2 regions of the Ruegeria sp. YTSA072 genome follow, and region 2 is predicted to be linked to the other one. Evidence: riboswitches for the same ligand, from Rfam matches in the RefSeq annotation. Region 2 holds a riboswitch; the other holds the start of a gene.
What was found. A riboswitch is a leader RNA that binds a small molecule or an ion and turns the genes downstream of it on or off. The one in region 2 is predicted to bind thiamine pyrophosphate.
Positions count from the first base shown of each region.

Region 1: another riboswitch for thiamine pyrophosphate. It lies ahead of thiD (bifunctional hydroxymethylpyrimidine kinase/phosphomethylpyrimidine kinase); the one in region 2 lies ahead of thiB (thiamine ABC transporter substrate binding subunit).

Region 1 covers NZ_JBXWNI010000011.1:51,493-59,354, forward strand. The annotation lists gene AC2FIB_RS17005 (ThiF family adenylyltransferase) at 1-669, opposite strand, end outside; gene AC2FIB_RS17010 (thiamine phosphate synthase) at 666-1,262, opposite strand; gene AC2FIB_RS17015 (thiazole synthase) at 1,259-2,023, opposite strand; gene thiS (sulfur carrier protein ThiS) at 2,027-2,221, opposite strand; gene AC2FIB_RS17025 (FAD-dependent oxidoreductase) at 2,205-3,182, opposite strand; gene thiD (bifunctional hydroxymethylpyrimidine kinase/phosphomethylpyrimidine kinase) at 3,179-3,982, opposite strand; TPP riboswitch at 4,028-4,133, opposite strand; gene dnaJ (molecular chaperone DnaJ) at 4,263-5,417, opposite strand; gene dnaK (molecular chaperone DnaK) at 5,492-7,402, opposite strand; gene AC2FIB_RS17045 (alpha-ketoglutarate-dependent dioxygenase AlkB family protein) at 7,614-7,862, shown strand, end outside.
Region 2 covers NZ_JBXWNI010000003.1:462,589-470,450, forward strand. The annotation lists gene AC2FIB_RS08815 (Fur family transcriptional regulator) at 1-268, opposite strand, end outside; gene AC2FIB_RS08820 (zinc ABC transporter substrate-binding protein) at 325-1,377, shown strand; gene AC2FIB_RS08825 (enoyl-CoA hydratase) at 1,787-2,551, shown strand; gene AC2FIB_RS08830 (CBS domain-containing protein) at 2,872-3,360, shown strand; gene AC2FIB_RS08835 (ArsB/NhaD family transporter) at 3,385-4,749, shown strand; TPP riboswitch at 4,888-4,993, shown strand; gene thiB (thiamine ABC transporter substrate binding subunit) at 5,027-6,007, shown strand; gene AC2FIB_RS08845 (thiamine/thiamine pyrophosphate ABC transporter permease ThiP) at 5,983-7,530, shown strand; gene AC2FIB_RS08850 (thiamine ABC transporter ATP-binding protein) at 7,517-7,862, shown strand, end outside.

The DNA of each region.
Region 1 (7,862 bases), on a different contig from region 2:
GCTTCGCATCGTGCGGGCATCGAACTGAATCATCTGCCCGAGTGGCGAAGGGTCCAGCCCGAGAATAACCCTCAGCGCCATTTGCGCTTGCATCGCGCCAATCATTCCGACGACCGGACCCAACACACCAGCCGTGGCACAGCTTGCACCACTGCCCGGCGCGTCGGGAAAAACCGCCCGCAAAGATGGAGCGCTGCCGCAGAAACCGCCGACATAACCCGACAACCCTAGGACCGAGGCGCTTATCAGCGGTTTGCCAAGCGCGCGACACGTGTCCGACAATGAATAGCTTGCAGCATAACTGTCTGCGCAATCGAGAATGACGTCGGCTTGTGAGACGAAACGTTGCGAATTTAATTTAGTTAGAGCCTGATTTTTCGTCGAGATCGTAATTTCAGAGTTTAAGGCCTGACAACGCTCAGCCGCGACTTCGGCTTTGGGGCGGCCACAGTCCCCTTCGGCAAACAAGGTCTGGCGATGGAGGTTCGACAGGGCGACTTCATCGGGGTCTACGATGGTCAAATATCCGACCCCAGCACCAGCCAGCAAAGGCAAAACCGGCGCTGCCAGCCCCCCGGCCCCCACCACAAGAACCCGCGCGCCGGATAGGCGGGCCTGTCCACGCGCGCCGACCTCCGGCAGGATCATCTGACGGGCGTAGCGGCTCATCTGGTGACCTCGATCCACGCACGTAAGCGGGCTTCTGGGTCTGCATTCAAGGTGATGTCTGTCACGACTGAGACAATGTCCGCCCCTGCCTGCAGCACCCCCGGCGCGCGCTCGACACTCATCCCGCCAATACCGACCAAAGGGACTTCCCCCACGCGCGCTTTCCATTCAGTGACACGCGGCAGGCCTTGTTGTTCCCATTTCATCTTTTTCAGGATCGTCGGGTAGACGGGACCAAGCGCGACATAGTCGGGGTTCATGGCCAAAACACGCTCAAGCTCGTCATCGTCATGGGTCGAGACACCCAGTTTCAACCCTGCGCGTCGGATTGCCTTTAGATCTGCGTCATCCAGATCCTCTTGTCCCAAATGAATCCAGTCGCAGCCTGCGTCGATGGCAACCTGCCAATGGTCATTCACCACCAGAACAGCCCCATGCGCACGGCACAGATCCCGCGAAACCGCGATCTGTTCACGCACGACCGCATCCGCTTGGTCCTTGATCCGCAACTGCACCAGTTTCACGCCCAGAGGCAGCGTCCGGTGCAGCCAGTCGGAATGGTCGAAGATTGGATAAAACCGGTCGAGGTTCATGACAAAAACGCCTTTCCAATAACAGGGGTCGAGGGTTCGGCCATATCGCGCGCTTCGATCGGGTCGGCCTGATAGGCCAGTCGCCCGGCCTCGATGGCCAGCTTCATCGCTTTGGCCATTGCGGCGGGATCGCCGGCCCGTGCCACCGCGGTGTTCAGCAGAACGGCATCATACCCAAGCTCCATCGCATGTGCGGCGTGGCTGGGCAGGCCGATACCAGCGTCAATCACCAGTGGTATTTCGGGAAACTCAGCGCGCATTGCGCGCAGGGCGTATTCGTTGTTCAGACCGCGGCCCGAACCAATCGGGGCCCCCCAAGGCATCAGAACTTCACACCCTGCCGCCAAAAGGCGCTCACCCACGATCAGGTCGTCCGTGGTGTACGGAAAAACCTCGAACCCGTCTTCGCTCAGAATGCGCGCGGCCTCGACCAATTGGAACACGTCGGGCTGCAGGCTGTCGGTATGCCCGATCAGTTCCAGCTTGATCCATTTGGTGTCAAACACCTCACGCGCCATATGGGCGGTGGTCACAGCCTCTTTCACCGTATGGCAACCTGCTGTGTTGGGCAGGATAAGAACGCTCAGATCGCGGATCATCTGCCAAAAGGTTTGTCCTGCGCCTGCTTCGCGTCGCAAAGATACGGTGGCCACCCCGGCCCCGCTGTCCCGAAATGCCTGTTCCAAGATTGCAGGGCTTGGATATTGCGCGGTGCCCAGCATCAGCGGGTTCGGCAGTGATGTGCCGTAGACGGTCTTCATCGCTCACCCCCCCTGCATCGGGGCGACGACTTCGATCCGATCGCCATCCTTGATTTTACGGGCCTTGCGCAGGCTCGAAGGCACAAAACCCTCGTTCACAGCCGTCGCCACCCGGCCCGAAAACCCGCATTCCTGCAAAAGGCCGGAAAGAGTTTCGGCCTGCACGTCGCGCATCTCGCCGTTAAGTACGATCTTCATCGACCATCTCCGAATGTTTGTTGTCCAACGCTAGGTCAGCCACGCCCTTGGCCAGTGCAGGGGCCAGCAAGTAGCCGTGGCGGTAGAGGCCGTTGGCATAGATTGTCGGTCCCAGCCGTCGAATACGTGGAAGGTTGTCGGGGAAAGCGGGGCGCAGATCGACGCCGATTTCCAACACTTCAGCCTCACCAAAGGCGGGGTTCAGGGCGTAGGCTGCGCTCAGCAACTCAAGCATCGAGCGTGCGGTAATTCGGCTGCTATCCTCGGATTCGATCATTGTCGCGCCCAGCATGTAGACGCCGTCGCCGCGTGGAACGATATACAGCGGCACGCGTGGATGAAGCAGGCGTATAGGCCGGGTCAGTGTCACGTCTGGGCACCGTATCACCAGCATCTCACCCTTCACGCCGCGCAAGTCCTGCAGATATTCGCGCGCGTGCAGACCTCTGCAATCAATGGCGTTGTCCAATCCCGTCGGAGCGCGCGCATGATGGAATTCAACACCGTGATCCTGAAGCTGGTGCGACAGATCCAGTAAGGCCTGACGCGGATCCAAATGGGCTTCCGCAGCAAAGTAGAGACCCTTTTTGAAACCATGCAGATCAGGCTCTAATAAAATTATTTCTCTGTCATCAACTTCAGAAAACCCCTCCGTTCTGCGGGCGAAACGACGCAGATCCGGCAGGTCTCGTGGGTTAGCAACAACCAATGTGCCGCGCCTGTGGACCTGAGTGCGCTTGGCCCACCAGTCGATTGCCAATTGCCCCAGACGCAGGACAGGTTCCTCGGCGTTTTCATACTCGCACCAAGGTGCCAACATTCCGCCCGCCCACCAGGAACAGCCATGCGGCCCCGGTGCACCACCGGGATCAAACACCTGAACCTTGGCCCCGCGCGCGACAAGTTCGGAAGCAACGGCCAACCCGACCACGCCTGCCCCTATGATCGAACAGACGGTCACGCGGACCAAACCTGATGGAAGTGATGAACAGGCCCGTGACCTTGTCCGATTTTTAGAGCATCAGCCTGAGCGATGGCGCCCTGCAGATAGTCATGTGCTTGCGCCACGGCCTGGGGCAGCGAAAGATCCTTGGCCAATCCGGCCGCTATGGATGAGGACAGCGTGCATCCCGTTCCGTGGGTGTTGCTTGTCTGTCGGCGCGGCGCTTGAAATTGGTCCATCACGCCAAAATCTGAGACCAGTACGTCGTGGCAGATGTCGCCTTTCCCATGACCGCCCTTCATCAGGACCGCACCCGCACCCAATGCGCATAACTCGCGCCCTTGTGTAATCATCTGCTCGAAGCTGTCCGCTGGTTCAGCGCCCAGCAAACGGGCCGCTTCTGGCAGGTTTGGCGTCAACACGGTCGCGCGCGGCAACAATACGTCGCGTAGCGTTTGGATCGCCTCTTCTGCCTGCAATGCATCGCCGGATTTCGCGATCATGACCGGATCCAGAACCACCGGCCCGTCAAAATCCGCGATACTGTCTGCGACACATTGGATGATCTGAGGGGTCGCCAGCATTCCGATCTTGATCGCACCAACATCCAGGTCGGTTAGAACAGCCTCGATCTGGGCTGCAATGACGTCCAGAGGGATGCCATGCACGGCCGTAACTGCACGAGTATTCTGCGCCGTCACTGCGGTAATTACGCTGGCACCGTAGACGCCAAGCGCGGACATGGCCTTGAGGTCTGCCTGAATTCCGGCCCCGCCGCCGCTGTCAGATCCTGCGATTGTTAAGGCAATTGGTGCCATGTCGTTGCTCCGGTTCAAAATGGGCAACGGGCATGGAAAACGTCTAAGCACTATAAGACCGTTCCCTACGCCGGTATTGCCCGGATCAGGTTCGATGGGTTAGCGCGTTCACGCCTCTCAGCCCCCAAGCAGGGCACCCCAACGGTTGGGGCGACACTCTCAGGGGATGGCGGGGGAATCAAGGGCCAATTTTGGGGCAGATCACGGTCAAACTGGACTTATAAAATGCAAAAGCCGGCCTCAACGGACCGGCTTTTGTTTGATGTTCAGGTGTTCAGGTTCAGCCCTTCATACCGTCCCAAAACGACTTGACGGACGAGAAAAAGCTTTTTGATTCCGGGTGGTTATCTTCGCCCAGATCGTCAAACTCACGCAAAAGCTCTTTTTGACGGCTTGTCAGATTGACCGGGGTTTCCACGGCCAGTTCGATGAACATATCGCCGACGCCACCGCCGCGAAGGGCTGGCATGCCTTTGCTGCGTAAGCGCATCTGACGTCCTGACTGACTGCCAGCCGGAATTTGCACGCGACCACGGCCACCGTCGATGGTGGGCACTTCGATCGAACCGCCCAGCGCTGCCTTGGCCATGCTGACCGGAACGCGGCAATACAGGTTTACGCTGTCGCGCTCGAACAGCTTGTGGTCCGAAACTTCGACAAAAATATACAGGTCGCCCGGGGGGCCGCCGCGCATCCCGGCCTCACCTTCGCCCGCAAGCCGGATGCGTGTGCCGGTTTCGACACCAGCCGGAATGTTGACCGACAGCGCGCGTTCTTTTTCGACGCGCCCGGCGCCGCCGCATGATTTACAGGGATTCTTGATAATTTGACCCAGACCCGAACATGTCGGGCACGACCGTTCAACTGTGAAAAAGCCCTGTTGCGCCCGCACTTTTCCCATGCCCGAACAGGTCGGGCAGGTTGTGGGCTCAACCCCGCCTTCCGCACCCGAGCCGTCACAGGCCGAGCAGGCCACGGCAGCAGGCACGTTGATCGTCTTTTGCAGGCCAGAGAATGCTTCTTCCAGGCTTACACGCAGGTTGTAACGCAGGTCTGACCCGCGCGCGGCCCGTCGACCACCCCCGGTAGCACCGCGCTGACCACCCATAAAATCGCCGAACAGGTCATCGAACACGTCCGAGAAGGCACTGGAGAAATCGCCCTGTCCGCCAAATCCGCCGCCGGGACGGCCACCGCCGCCCATACCGTTTTCAAACGCGGCATGACCAAAACGGTCATACGCGGCCTTTTTTTCGGCATCGCGCAAGACGTCGTAAGCTTCGTTCGCTTCTTTGAACTGAGCCTCGGAATCCGGGTTGTCCTTGTTGCGGTCGGGATGCAATTCCTTGGCTTTCGTGCGAAAGCCCTTCTTAATCTCGTCCGCTGATGCGCCCTTGGACACGCCGAGCACATCATAGTAGTCGCGTTTTGACATCAGTATTTCCTTCTGCCGCAACGTAATCGGGCCGGCCCGGTGACCGGACCGGCCCGAATTGGCCCGGTTTCCCGTTACTTACGCTTTTCGTCGTCAAGATCTTCGAATTCGGCATCGACGATATCGTCTTCACCAGCCGGAGCAGCATCCGCCGCCGCAGGCTCATCCTCGGTCTCTTCAGACTGCGCCTTGTAGATGGCTTCGCCCAGCTTCATGGCGGCTTCGGTCACGTTCTGAATGCCTGACTTGATCTTGTCGGCATTCTCGGTTTCCAGCTCGTCCTTCAGCGCGACAATCGCCAACTCGATGGCTTCGATGGTGGTCGGGTCGACCTTGTCGGCATGCTCTTCCATCGACTTCTCGGTCGAGTGGATGAGGCTTTCTGCCTGGTTCTTCGCCTCAATCAACTCGCGGCGTTCCTTGTCCGCCTCGGCGTTCTCTTCGGCGTCCTTGACCATCTTGTCGATATCTTCGTCCGACAGACCACCCGATGCCTGGATGGTGATCTTCTGCTCTTTGCCGGTGCCTTTGTCCTTGGCCGAAACCGAGACAATGCCGTTGGCGTCGATGTCAAAAGTCACCTCGATCTGAGGCATGCCGCGCGGTGCGGGCGGGATATCTTCAAGGTTGAACTGACCCAGGATCTTGTTATCCGCAGCCATTTCGCGCTCACCCTGGAAACAGCGGATGGTCACAGCGTTCTGGTTGTCCTCGGCGGTCGAGAAGACCTGAGATTTTTTCGTCGGGATCGTGGTGTTACGGTCGATAAGACGAGTGAACACGCCACCCAACGTCTCGATACCCAGCGAAAGCGGGGTTACGTCCAGCAGAACCACGTCTTTGACGTCGCCTTGCAGAACGCCGGCCTGAATGGCGGCACCCATGGCAACAACTTCGTCCGGGTTCACACCCTTGTGCGGTTCTTTACCGAAGAATTTGGTGACCTCTTCGATCACCTTGGGCATGCGGGTCATACCGCCGACCAGAACAACCTCATCAATGTCGCCCGCCGACAGACCGGCGTCTTTCAATGCGGCCTGACAGGGTTTCATCGACTTCTTGATCAGATCGCCGACCAGCGATTCCAGCTTGGCACGGGTCAGTTTCATGACCATGTGCAGCGGCTGACCGTTGGCGCCCATCGAGATGAACGGCTGGTTGATCTCAGTCTGCGAGGTCGAAGACAGTTCGATCTTGGCTTTTTCAGCGGCTTCTTTCAGACGCTGCAGGGCCATCTTGTCGCTGGACAGATCGACACCGTGTTCCTTTTTGAACTCATCCGCCAGGTAGTTGACGATGCGCATGTCAAAGTCTTCACCACCCAGGAAGGTGTCACCGTTGGTCGATTTGACCTCGAACAGGCCGTCGTCGATTTCCAGAATGGTCACGTCGAAAGTACCGCCACCAAGGTCATAGACCGCGATGGTTTGGGTTTCTTCTTTGTCCAGGCCATAGGCCAGCGCAGCCGCTGTCGGTTCGTTGATGATCCGCAGCACTTCCAGACCGGCGATTTTGCCTGCGTCTTTGGTGGCCTGACGCTGGGCGTCATTGAAATACGCGGGAACGGTGATGACCGCCTGCGTGACTTCTTCACCCAGATAGCTCTCGGCGGTTTCCTTCATCTTGCCCAGAGTGAAGGCCGAAATCTGGCTTGGGGAGTATTTTTCACCGCGGGCTTCCACCCACGCGTCACCGTTGCCGCCATCCACGATGGCGTACGGCACCATTTTCTTGTCCTTCTGGACTTCTGCATCATCCACACGACGACCGATCAGGCGCTTGACGCCAAAGATCGTGTTGTCGGGGTTGGTGACCGCCTGACGTTTTGCAGGCTGACCGACCAGACGCTCATCTTCGGTGAAGGCGACGATCGAGGGCGTGGTCCGCGCCCCTTCTGCGTTTTCAATGACCTTTGGCTGAGAGCCGTCCATGATGGCCACACACGAGTTGGTGGTGCCGAGGTCAATACCGATTACTTTTCCCATATGTTCAATCCCTTTCTCTTCAAGGCGATGTCTCGAGGTCCGGACCCGTTATGGCATCCGGTCCCGATCTGGTTTGCGCAACAGCACTACACCATCGCGCGTCCCGGCGTATATAAGGGCGAGATCAGAGGCCTGCAAGCGGTGTAAAAGGCAGGTTTTGGGAATCTGCGGCCTTTTTGACAAGGTTTTGGCAAGGATTGGGGAATCTTCAATGGCGCGGCTGCTCTTGCGCGGATTTGACATCAGAAAAGCCTATCTGGACGTTGCGGCACAAACGCAACTGATTGAGGCGTTGCGCCCGATTCTGAAATCGGCGCCGCTGTTCCGGCCGGTTACGCCCTCGGGCAAGGAAATGTCGGTGCGCATGACCTCAGCCGGAGCGTTTGGTTGGGTCACTGACAAAGGGGGCTACCGATATCAGGCGCAGCACCCTAAAGGAATGGTGTGGCCCGACATTCCT
Region 2 (7,862 bases):
AATCGAGGGCGCGATAAGCCACCGGCGGCTGCGATCCGAAGCCTTCGTCGCGCAATCGATCAAGGATTGTATAGGCTCCCAAGGCCCGATGTTCCTGCAGCAGCATTTCCAAAACCTTGCGCCGCACGGGAGTCAGCCGCAAACCTTCTTCTTTGCACCGGGTCTCGGCAACGGTCAGGCTGCTTTCGACGCAGTGCGCGTGGTCGTGCTTTTGGAATCCGACAAGGGCGGAGTCTTCGGCAGGTGCAGGTCTCGTCTCACTTGTCATGTTATTCCATATCATATATGCCACTCGCAACGTTATAAAATCACATAGAGGGTTTGATGTCCAGAAAGCTTCTTCCTGTTTCGATCACGGCTGCGTTTATGGGGGGCAATGCAATGGCCGATGTCCCAAATGTTGCAGTTGATATTGCACCGGTGCACTCGTTGGTGGCGCGCGTGATGGAAGGTGTTGGCACACCTAACCTGATCGTACAAACTGGCGCGTCCCCGCATGAATACAACCTGCGCCCTTCTGAGGCGGCTGCCCTGCAAAATGCGGATCTGGTATTCTGGATGGGCGAGGACCTGACCCCATGGATGGAAGGCGCGGTAGAGACCCTGGCCAACGGCGCGACAGTCACCCCCCTGTTGGAAGTGGATGGCACCGTCCTACTGGATTTCCGCGAGGATGCGCTGTTCGAGGCGCACGATCATGACGATGAAGATCACGCCGAAGAGGAGGAACATGACGATCATGGTCACGAGGATCATGCCGACGACAAAGACCATGACGATCATGACCACGAAGAGCATGCCGAGGGTGAAGACCACGATCACGAGGCTCATGCAGAACACGACGACCACCATGACCACGCGCATGGCGATCATGATCCGCATGCCTGGCTTTCGCCCAAAAACGCCGACACCTGGCTGAACGTGATTGCCGCGCAGCTTTCCGCAGCGGACCCGGACAATGCGGGTGCATACTTCGCAAACGCGGCGGCTGCGCGCGAAGAGATGGCAGCCCTCTCTGCTGAAGTAAGTGCAACTCTGGAACCTGTACGCGGAAGCAACTTCATCGTGTTCCACGATGCCTATCAGTACTTCGAGAACGCCTTCGACATCCCCGCGTCAGGTGCGATTTCGCTCAGCGACGCGTCAGATCCAAGCCCTGCTCGGATTTCTGAGATTCAGGGGCGCATTCGCGAAGAAGGGATCAATTGTGTTCTGTCGGAACCGCAATTCAACCCCGGCATCGTCGCCACTGTCTTGGACGGAACCGAAGCGAATACCGGTGTGATAGATCCACTAGGTTCTGATCTTGAACCCGGGGCTAAGCTGTACCCGCAAATGATCAGGAACATCGCAAAAACATTGGCGGAATGTCTGTGATCTGACCAGCAGCCCGTTTTGGCATGGAAATCCAGAGCGGGCTGACCTGAATGATCACCAAGTGCAGAAAAACCGGAGCTGCGGGCTCGGAGTTCAGATTTTAGGCCCTATTTTTTTGGTGTCTTTAAGTATTACTTTTTACTCCGATGTCACAATTTCCATAGCCGCCCCGCAATCTACCACGGGCTTGACTGGCAGCGGAACAAGGATTGGGTAATTTGTGAGGCATTGTAGCAGCGCGTCGCGTCTTGCGCGCGGCGCGATCCACTCTGCACACTCGCCCAGCGACGTGAGGTAACCGCCCTGATTTGTTGACGCAGGCTATCGGCCCGCATACGAACTTGCCCACATGCAGGAAACCCACAGCCGACGCGGCACAAATTCCGCCGGACATCCAAGGAATAACGCCATGAGCGAACATATCATCGTCAGCACTCAGGATCGCGTCACCACAGTCACGATTTCTCGCACAGACAAGAAAAACGCGATCACTTTTGCCATGTATACCGCGATAGCTGAAGCCATCGAAGAATACGGTCAAACCGATCAAGCCCGGGCGCTGGTCATCACTGGTGAAGGCAATATGTTCACAGCCGGGAATGACCTGCAGGACTTTATGACAGGCGGTCTTCCGGCGGGTGACGCTGAAAATCCGATTATTCGGTTCCTGAATGCGATCCGGGATTGTCCGAAACCCCTGATCGCCGCAGTCAACGGGTCTGCAATTGGTGTTGGCCTGACCATGCTGCTGCACTGCGATCTGGTCTATTCCGCGAACAGCGCTACATTCAGAGCTCCATTTGTCCAACTGGGTCTGGTGCCCGAGGCCGGTTCTTCGATGTTGCTGCCTGCGTCCCTCGGTATGGCTGTCGCCAATGACGTCTTGCTGGCCGGGCGGGTTCTGACGGCATCCGAGGCCCTGAACCACGGGTTGGTCGCGCGCGTCTTTGCCGACGGTGAGTTGATGTACGAAGTCCAGGAGATCGCAAAAGCCATTGCAGCCTCATCCCCGGTAGCGCTCAAACAGTCAAAGGCCCTGATCCGCAATCAACGTGACGAAGTGGCCGGACACATGGCCGCAGAAATCAAGATTTTTGCCGCGCAGCTACAATCCCCGGATTTCGCCGAAAGCGTTGCGGCCAAACTGCAAAAACGCGCACCGAATTACAGCTGACACGCGCCTTTGAGGGACTACGGCTTTCCTCGCCTCGAAGGCAGCCCCGGTTATTTCGGAAACGAAAGCTGAGGCACAAAACGCCACTGACGCAAACCCAAGCTGAAACCAACCTTCCTTTATTGGCCTACATCGCGAATAACGGAAGGATATCAGCTTAATTTCATTACCGGGCTGGTCAATTCCGCCCGGCAATGGAATCAGTGCGCATCAACAAATTTTGATTCGCCCTGACACGCTTTAACAAGCCGAAAAAGGGCGTGCCCTGTGGCTGTTGGATGGCGTTTCACCCGATAGCCGCGTGAAGTCAGAGGAAAAGCATGGGCCTAACCTGCTATGACGTGATGGTACCGTCTGAGGTACAAAAGACCATTCTGCCGGATGAAAGCATCGCCACGGCCTTCAACATCATCAGGGGCAGCCGGGCACGATTTCTGCCTGTCGTGGCTGAAGACGGAACTTATGTTGGTGTCTTTACCGCGCCGACGCTGCTGAAACTGATTCTGCCGAAGGCGGCGACAATCGGTCTGAATGATGATGCGTCGCGCGTCGCGATCGACTCGCTCAGCTTCATGAATCTGACGCGGGAAGATTTCGAACAACAGATGGAGCGGCTGAAGACCGAAAAGGTTCGCGACAACATGTCGAGGCCCTCGAACATCCCCGTTGCTGCACCCGACACGCCGGTGATGGAAGGTATCTTCCTGATCTACAAATACAAACGGCACGTGATCCTTGTTGAGCCCGAAACCAACCGTTTCGTTGGCACCGTAAGCGCCAACTCGCTTTTGGATCGCGCACTCAGCTAACCCTATACAAACCGGACTAAAACTTTGGCTACGCATTCGACGTCACACGGAGAGGCCGCTCTCTCTGTTCCACAACTATTGGGCATTGATCCGCTTTGGATCGCGACCGGAATTCTGATTTTGGTGTATGCGGTCCTGATCACCGAAAAGGTCAACCGCGCCATTCTGACGATGTTGGGCGCGTCCCTGATGGTCCTGTTTGGCATCATCAATCAGGAACAGGCCGTGGCGGGTGTGGACGCCAACACTTTGGCACTGCTTATCGGCATGATGGTCATCGTGGGGATCACCAGCAAATGCGGATTGTTCCAATACGTAGCGATCAAGGCCGCAAAAGCGGTGAAAGCCAATCCAACCGGCATCCTGATCATGCTGACGCTGATTACGGCGGTGTTCTCGGCCCTGCTGGACAACGTGACGACCGTTTTGCTGATCGCCCCGATTACGCTGCTGATCACTGAAGCCCTGGAAACGCGTGTGTTCCCGTTTTTTGTCGCCGAGATCCTGGCCTCGAACGTGGGGGGAACAGCGACGCTGATCGGTGACCCGCCCAACATCATCATTGGCTCGGCCGCAGGGCTTAGCTTCAACGATTTCGTGGTGAACCTGGCGCCTATCTCGGCCATATGTCTGGTTGTCCTGACCGGCATTATTTACCTTATGAACCGCAAGGAACTGGCCCGCATTCCGAAATCGGCCAGCGATCGGATTATGGGTTTCAACGAATCCGAAGCGGTTACTGATGTTGTCTTGATGATCAAGTCTCTGGCCGTTTTGGCTCTGGTTTTGCTCGGGTTCACGCTGGGGCACAGCTACGGCATTCAGCCGGGTACGTCAGCGTTGGCCGGTGCAGGCCTGTTGATGCTGCTGGCCTATGGCCACCAAAGCGGTGAAGAACAGTCGGAGTCGGTTCACCACATCTTTGGTGAAGTTGAATGGGTCACAATCTTTTTCTTCGGTGGGCTGTTCGTCATTGTTGCCGGTGTCGAACATGTTGGACTGCTAGCATTCTTCGGTGAAAAAGTGCTGGAGCTCACCCAAGGCGACATGATGTGGACCGCGTTCTTCATCTTCTGGGCCTCTGGCATCCTGTCGGCCATTCTGGACAACATCCCGTTTGTGGCAACGATGATCCCTCTGATCGAATCCACCGCGGATACATTTGGCGGCGAAGACGCGATTGAGCCCTTGTGGTGGTCGCTGGCGCTTGGGGCCTGTCTGGGCGGCAACGGTACACTGTTGGGAGCAAGCGCCAACCTTACGGTGGCTGCTTTTGCGGAAAAGGCCAAGCAGCCCATCGGCTTCATCGCCTTCGCCAAAATTGCATTCCCGATCATGATCCTGACCCTGATGATCGCGAACGTTTATATTTGGCTGCGTTACTTCTGACCCTATGGCCCTTTGAACCAAACGCAATACAGGTTCAAAGGGCGTCGGACTCCGGACAGATTTACTTGCCCGCATTCGACACGCGCCGCGCTGAGGCACCGAATTTGGTTGTCTTTCTAGCCAATCCCCCCTAGTGACGGCCTCACCTCGGGGAGCACGGCCTGCCGCGCTGAGATGCTTATCAAGCGAACCCGTAGAACCTGAACCGGCTAGAACCGGCGGAGGGAAGGGTTTCGGTTTCATCCATCCTTGCCCTCTCGCCGCAATGGAGGATGACATGAAACATCTGCTAATTGCTGCGGGACTTCTGAGTGCAACTTCGGCTATCGCCGCCGACAAGCCTCAGCTTACCGTTTACACCTATGACAGCTTTGTATCCGACTGGGGCCCCGGCCCGCAGGTCAAGGAAGCTTTTGAAGCGGTCTGCGACTGCGAGCTGAACCTTGTTGGCGTCGAAGATGGTGCCGCGCTGTTGTCGCGTGTCCGGCTTGAGGGTGAAAACTCTGACGCGGACGTTGTGCTTGGATTGGACACCAACCTGATTGCAGCGGCCCGGGAAACCGGCCTGTTTGCGCCCAATTCCGTCTCTGCCGACTTCGCGCTGCCGATCGAATGGACCGATGACACGTTCACACCGTATGACTGGGGCTACTTCGCCTTTGTTCACAAAGCGGACGCGACAGCACCTGCAAACTTCCGGGAACTGGCGGACAGCGACACCAAGATCATCATCCAGGACCCTCGCTCGTCCACGCCCGGTCTGGGCCTGCTGATGTGGGTCAAAGCGGCTTATGGTGAGGAAGCACCCGAAATCTGGGCTGGTCTTTCCGACAACATCGTGACCGTTACCAAGGGTTGGTCCGAGGCATACGGCCTGTTCCTTGAGGGCGAGTCGGACATGGTTCTCAGTTACACCACATCTCCGGCCTATCACCTGATCGCCGAGGATGACGGCAGCAAAGCCGCGTCAGCTTTCGACGAAGGCAATTACTTGCAGGTCGAAGTTGCTGCAAAGCTGGCTGAAACAGATCAGGCCGAACTGGCGGATCAGTTTTTGCAGTTCATGGTCTCGGACGCGTTCCAGCAAATCATTCCGACGACCAACTGGATGTATCCGGCCGTAACCCCGGCAGACGGCCTGCCCAAAGGGTTCGAAACCCTGACAGTGCCGGCAAAGTCGCTTCTGTTCTCTCCCGATGAAGCCGCCGCCGTGCGGGATCAGGCCCTGGCAGAATGGCAGAACGCGCTCAGCCAGTAAGCCCATGGCCCGGTATCGGTGCGGCGGCCCTGGTCGCCGCGCTGATCCTGGGCACTCTTGCGGCGGTTGCACTGCGTGCTGAAACCAGCGGCGGGTTCACTCCCGCCGACTGGGCTGCGCTGCGGTTCACGCTGACCCAAGCCACACTGTCCGCATTGTTCAGCGTGGTGTTGGCAGTGCCGGTTGCGCGGGCTTTGGCACGTCGGAGGTTCCCCGGCCGACGGGCTTTAATTGCGCTTTTGGGCGCGCCCTTCATCCTGCCGGTCATCGTTGCCATTTTGGGTCTGCTGCAAGTTTTTGGCCGGTCGGGGTGGATCTCGGACTTCCTTGGCATTTTCGGCCTGCCGCCCATACGAATCTACGGCTTGCATGGCGTCGTACTGGCGCATGTGTTTTTCAACCTGCCTCTGGCCACACGCCTTGTGTTGCAAGCCTGGCAGGAAATTCCGGCAGAACGGTATCGCCTGGCCGCACAACTGGGATGCAACGGCATGGCCATGTTTCGACTGATCGAGATGCCGATGCTGAAACGGACCCTGCCCGGGGTTCTTGCAGTAATCTTCGCCATTTGCCTGACCAGCTTCGCCGTCGCCCTCACCTTGGGCGGAGGACCACGGGCCACAACGATCGAACTGGCGATCTATCAGGCCTTCACCTACGATTTCGACCTGGGCCGCGCCGCCCTGTTATCCGCCCTGCAACTTGCCCTGACAGCTGCGACCGCTTTAGTGGCGCTGAAGTTTTCGCGCGGGGACGGTTTTGGAACAGGCCTTGATCGCGCATTGCGCCGCTGGGACGGGGGTGCGCCGACGATAGATGTATTCTGGATCGTCGCAGCGGCCGTCTTTTTGCTACTGCCTTTGGCATCGGTCGTAATTTCGGGAGTTGCCGGGTTGTTTGACATGCCCGCAATCGTTTTTCGAGCCGCGTTGATCTCGGTCCTTGTTGCCGCTGCAAGCACCGCAGTCCTGCTTTTGCTTGCTTTGCCTATGGCCACCGCTGTCGCGAGCGGCCGGTACGGGCTTGTGGAACTCAGCGGCATTTTGGGTTTGGCCGCATCACCACTGGTGATCGGTACGGGCCTGTTCATCTTAATCCGGCCTTTGGCAAACCCGACGACATTGGCTCTGCCTGTCACTGCTTTGGTAAATGCTGCGATGGCCCTGCCCTTTGCTTTACGCATTCTGGTCCCCGCGGCGCGCGACATAACCGCCAGGCACGGACGTCTCGCGCTTTCATTGGATATGACAAAATGGACGTTTTTCACGCGCATCTTGCTACCACGCATGCGTCCGCAGATCGGGTTCGCCGCTGGTCTTGGGGCGGCTCTGTCAATGGGTGATCTGGGCGTGATCGCACTGTTCGCCGATCCGCAGATCGCGACCCTGCCCTTGCAAATCTACCGCCTGATGGGCGCCTATCAGATGCAGGCGGCTGCCGGCGGGGCATTAATGCTGTTGCTGCTGTCCATGGGCGCATTCTGGCTATTGGACCGAGGAGGGCGCTCGCATGCTGAAGCTTGACGACTGTGTGATTGAAAACGGGAATTTCACCCTAAACGCCGATATCCAGATCGAGGTTGGCAACAGCATTGCCATTGTAGGCCCGTCCGGGGCGGGCAAGTCCACATTGCTGGAGACTATCGCTGGATTTCGGGATCTAAAAAAGGGTCAGATTTTTTGGAGTGGACAACAGATTTCCAACTTGCATCCCGGCAAGCGCCCTATGGCGATGCTGTTTCAAGACGGAAACCTGTTTCCGCATCTGACGGCTGAACAAAACATCGCCCTGGGCCTGCGCCCAAACGGTCGGTTGTCCGAAGACGAGGATGCACAGGTTCAGTCCGCTCTGGGCC